2 regions of the Planktothrix sp. genome follow, and region 2 is predicted to be linked to the other one. Evidence: riboswitches for the same ligand, from Rfam matches in the RefSeq annotation. Region 2 holds a riboswitch; the other holds the start of a gene.
The links. Region 2 has a riboswitch for cobalamin ahead of ACKPEB_RS03605 (sirohydrochlorin chelatase). Riboswitches for the same ligand answer to the same signal wherever they lie in the genome.
Positions count from the first base shown of each region.

Region 1: linked by a shared signal. The riboswitch ahead of ACKPEB_RS15080 (HupE/UreJ family protein) and the one ahead of ACKPEB_RS03605 (sirohydrochlorin chelatase) in region 2 are both predicted to bind cobalamin.

Region 1 covers NZ_JBJUDF010000243.1:15,284-17,748, forward strand. The annotation lists gene ACKPEB_RS15070 (hypothetical protein) at 1-187, shown strand, start outside; gene cynS (cyanase) at 398-841, shown strand; cobalamin riboswitch at 860-1,003, shown strand; gene ACKPEB_RS15080 (HupE/UreJ family protein) at 1,036-1,704, shown strand; gene cobW (cobalamin biosynthesis protein CobW) at 1,799-2,465, shown strand, end outside.
Region 2 covers NZ_JBJUDF010000061.1:1,192-3,656, forward strand. The annotation lists partial or broken gene ACKPEB_RS03595 (transglycosylase domain-containing protein) at 1-870, shown strand, start outside; gene ACKPEB_RS03600 (hypothetical protein) at 948-1,160, shown strand; cobalamin riboswitch at 1,304-1,428, shown strand; gene ACKPEB_RS03605 (sirohydrochlorin chelatase) at 1,484-2,465, shown strand, end outside.

The DNA.
Region 1 (2,465 bases), on a different contig from region 2:
ACCATCTTCTTCTGACATCGATTTATCCCAAATCCAAACTCAATTAGATGAATTAACCCAAGAACATCAAGCGGTGATCAAACCTCATCTCAAACGTTTATTATCCGTTGTTAAACAACTCCAAACAACCCCGAATCGGAATTTACCCATTCCTCCTAAACCGTTACCCAAACAGCCCCCCCAATAAGGAAAAACACTCAGTTTTAAACCTCCAAAACCTTTGTAACATTAATCGCAAAATCATCTCTAGTGCTAGGGAACAGGAACCGCGATTGACTGGGAACAGTCAGTCGGGGGGTGAAAGGTTTGTTGAATTCACTCTGAAGTTCTAACTGTAATGCGTAGTGCTATATAATTTGAAACATTATAAATTTATCAATTCTACGAGGAATGTTCTATGGCTGTTTCAGCAATCACTGAAAAATTGTTAGCTGCCAAAAAGTTAAAAGGACTCACCTTTTCCGATTTAGAACAAATCATGGGGCGAGATGAAGTTTGGATCGCGGCGGTTGTTTATCAACAAGCTAGTGCCTCCTATGAAGAAGCTAAACAACTCGTTGAAGCATTAGGCTTAAGTTCAGAATATATTGAACCCTTGACTGATTATCCCCTCAAAGGATCACTTGATCCGGTGATTCCCACCGATCCCTTAATCTACCGATTTTATGAAATTATGCAGGTCTATGGAATGCCCCTCAAAAGTATCATTCATGAAAAATTTGGAGATGGCATTATGAGTGCTATTGATTTTACTTTAGACGTGGACAAAGTAGAAGATCCTAAAGGCGATCGCGTTAAAGTTACCTTGTGTGGAAAATTTCTTCCCTATAAAAAATGGTAACGGTTAACGTTGTGGTAAGATGAACAGATCTGAGTCGGTTCTAACGGTCAATCATCCTTAGAAAATTGGGGAAAGTTTGGTGTAAATCCAACACTGTCCCGCAACTGTGATGAGAGCATCAATCTCTAAGTCAGAATACCCACCGAAATCAGATGATTCTTTCATACATCTGCGCGGTACAGATGATGTTTAGTATGTTTAAATCTTTTCAGAATTTGGGTCAGAATTTCGCGCTACAATCTCGAAATCAACTCTTCCTTTTAGGAGTTAGTTTATTATTACTATTGATGGCGCAACCTGCAACAGCCCATCACGCCTTCGACGGGCAAACACCTGAAACCTTTTTTCAAGGATTTCTGTCAGGACTCGCACACCCCATGATTGGCATCGATCACTTTGCATTTATTCTCTCCATTGGTTTAATTGCGGCGAGTCTGGTTAGCGGAATTTGGATGATTATTGCGTTTTTATTGGCAGCGATGTTAGGAACTGGAATTCATGTAATCAGTTGGAATTTACCCCTTCCTGAAATTGCGATCGCCTTATCTGTGATTACCATTGGTATTTTATTAGTTCTTAAAAAACAACTTCCCCTCACGGTTTTAATCGGTTTAGCCAGCATTGCCGGATTATTTCATGGTTATGCCTATGGAGAATCAATTATCGGGGCAAAAATGATGCCTTTAATCTCCTATTTAGCTGGATTTACAGTCATGCAATTCATAATTGCTGGGGGAACAATGAAACTAGCTCAATCCTTCCAAAACACCTTAGAAGCTCGTCAATTTTCCCTCATTAAATATTCCGGGTTTGCCGTTGTAGCCATTGGTGTTATTGCCTTATCTTCTGCTATTACAGGCTAATTTACAGCCAATCATATTGTATCGTAGGAGCAATTCATAAATTGCCCCTACGATAAATAAAATAGGATTACTCTATAACCTGAAACTGAATTCTATGTCTGCCAAAATTCCTGTCACCGTTATTACTGGATTTTTAGGAAGTGGAAAAACCACCACTATTCGTCATTTATTACAAAATAACCAAGGGCGAAGAATTGCCGTTTTAGTCAATGAATTTGGAGAAGTGGGAATAGATGGAGAATTAATTCGATCTTGTCAAGTTTGTGAGGATGAAACCCCGGAAGTTAACTTGGTAGAACTTACCAATGGTTGTTTATGTTGTACCGTACAGGAAGAATTTTTTCCGGCGATGCAAGAACTTCTCAAACGACGAGATAAAATTGATCATATTGTGATTGAAACCTCTGGGTTAGCTTTACCCAAACCCTTAGTGCAAGCCTTCCGATGGCCGGAAATTCGCACAGGTGCAACGGTAGATGGTGTGATAACCGTCGTAGACTGTGAAGCCGTTGCTAATGGTACTTTAGTCGCGAATATTGAAGCCGTAGAAGCCCAACGTCAAGCCGATCCCAATTTAGATCATGAAACCCCCATTGAAGAATTATTTGAAGATCAACTAGCTTGTGCAGATTTAATTTTATTAACGAAAACCGATCATGTGAATTTAGAAACTCAACAAAAAGTAGAAACCTGGTTAAAACAAGAATTACGAGAAGGGGTTAAAATTGTTCCTTGTCAACAGGGAAAAATTCAACCCGATG
Region 2 (2,465 bases):
GTTGCTGTTAAAGTATTAATTGATGTTGGCTTTGAACCCGCGATGAAATTGGCAAAAGAAATGGGGATTAAATCCCCTTTAAAACCCACGTATTCGATGGCTTTAGGTGCTTATGAAGTGAATTTATTAGAGTTAACCAATGCTTACGCAACTTTAGCGGATGACGGCAATTATATTCCGGCTCATGGCATTCGTCGGGTTTTAGATCAACAGGGAAATATTATTTATCAAGCTAAATTTAAACCGAAACGAGTTTTAGATCAAAATAGTGCCGCCATTACCACTTGGATGTTAGAAGGAGTCGTACAAGGAGGAACCGGGAGTCCGGCGGCGTTACCGGGTCGAGAAGTGGCGGGTAAAACTGGAACCTCTGAAGAAGCGAGAGATTTATGGTTTATTGGTTATACTCCCCAAATTGTCACCGGGGTTTGGCTAGGGAATGATAATAATGATCCGACCTGGGGCGCGAGTAGTAGCGCGGCTTATAGTTGGGGAGAATTTATGGAACAAGTTGTGGAAGGAATGCCTGTAGAAAAGTTCCCAGAACTCCCAGAATTAGAAGGACGCAAAGGCAGTATTAAGGCCCAACCCCATGAACCCAATAGTATTGAAACGGGGACTAAAGTAGCCATTGAAGACGGTGATCCCGCACAAGCTGGAAGTGGGGATGGAACCTATACCAGCACCTCTGAAACTTACGATAGCGGTTATTCTGATAGTGGTTCCTACAGTGATAGTCAGGACTATTCCTCTGATAGTTATTATAATAATTCTTCTGGAGGATATTCTGACGGCTACTCCTCCGATGGCTATTCCTCCGATGGCTATTCCTCTGATGGCGGATATTCTGACGGCTATAGCAATTATTAAACCGCTAAATTTTTGGAAACACGCTAAAATCCAAAAGGATTGATTGCGATCGCAGGGTTTAAGGAGACGATTTGATTATGGATGAACTGCAACCAATTTTACAAGAATTAACCCGTGAACCGATTGCATTTTTAGGGGGGTTTTTCTCAGGTTTATTAAAATTAAACCTCAATGATGATCCGGTAAAAACTTGGCTGGAAAAACAAGGAGGAACCCCTGGTTCTAGTTCCTCTGACTCTAAAAATAATAACGGCAATTCCGGTGGCCCTCAATCTATTACGATTGATTAATTGTTTGGGCGGGGAGACCCCGCCCCTACTCAGTTATCTGTTATCGATAGCGTTCTTAAAATAGCTATTGAAACTTTCTTCACCCGCACCAACAAAGCCTCAACCGTCATCGCATCTTTGTTGCTTTCTGGGGTAAACTGAAAAAATACCTAATGATTCACTGTCATCGTGTAGGGAAACTTCGGTGAGAATCCGAGGCTGTGCGGCAACTGTAAGTTAGGAATCATCCTAACAAGCCAGAATGCCTACCGAGTAAGGGCGCAAAAACCCAGTCCTTACGCTCTATAACCTGCCTCACACGGGAAAGGAGACCCAAACTTAACATGAGCGATCAAACCCAACTTTCGATTAAACCATCAGATTTAACGTTTCCGCCTTTACCTCTACAACGTCCCTTATTACTCATTGGTCATGGAACCCGTGATACAGATGGACGAGAAACGTTTTTAGAATTTGCTCAAGCGTATCAACAATTAGATTACTCTCGTCCTGTTGTTCCTTGTTTTTTAGAGTTAACAGAACCCACCATTCAAGCAGGAATTGATCGCTGTATTGAACAAGGTTATACAGATTTATCGGCGTTACCTTTGTTATTATTTGCTGCACGACACAATAAATTTGATATTACCAATGAATTAGATCGAGCGAAACAACGACATCCTCAATTAACTTTTCATTATGGTCGGCATTTTGGGATTAGTCCGAATATTTTAGAGTTATTGCGATCGCGTTTAGAAGCGTTAAATCAACCAAAATTTAACCCCTTACAGATTCCAAATTCGGAAACGGTATTATTATTTGTGGGTCGGGGAGCCAGTGATCCTGACGCGAATGGAGATGTTTATAAACTGGCTCGAATTCTGTGGGAAGGAAGCGGTTATTCAACGGTTGAAACTTGTTTTATTGGGATTACTCATCCGCGTTTAGAAGAAGGATTTCGTCGCGCTCGACTGTATCAACCCAAACGAATTATTGTTTTACCTTACTTTCTATTTACGGGGGTTTTAGTTAAGAAAATCTTTGATATTACCGCCCAACAACAGGAACAATATCCTGAAATTCAGATGACCTGTTTACCGGAAATGGGAATTCAACAAGAACTATTACAACTCTTACGAGAACGGGAAATTGAAACCCAACTCGGACAAGTTCAAATGAACTGTGAAATGTGCAAATTCCGGTTAGCAGCCCTTTCAGGAAATCATCATCATCCTCATGATCATAGTCATGATCATCATCACCATCATCACCATCACCATGATCATGATCATCCTCCCGTTGATCCCTATGCTCAGTTAGAAGATT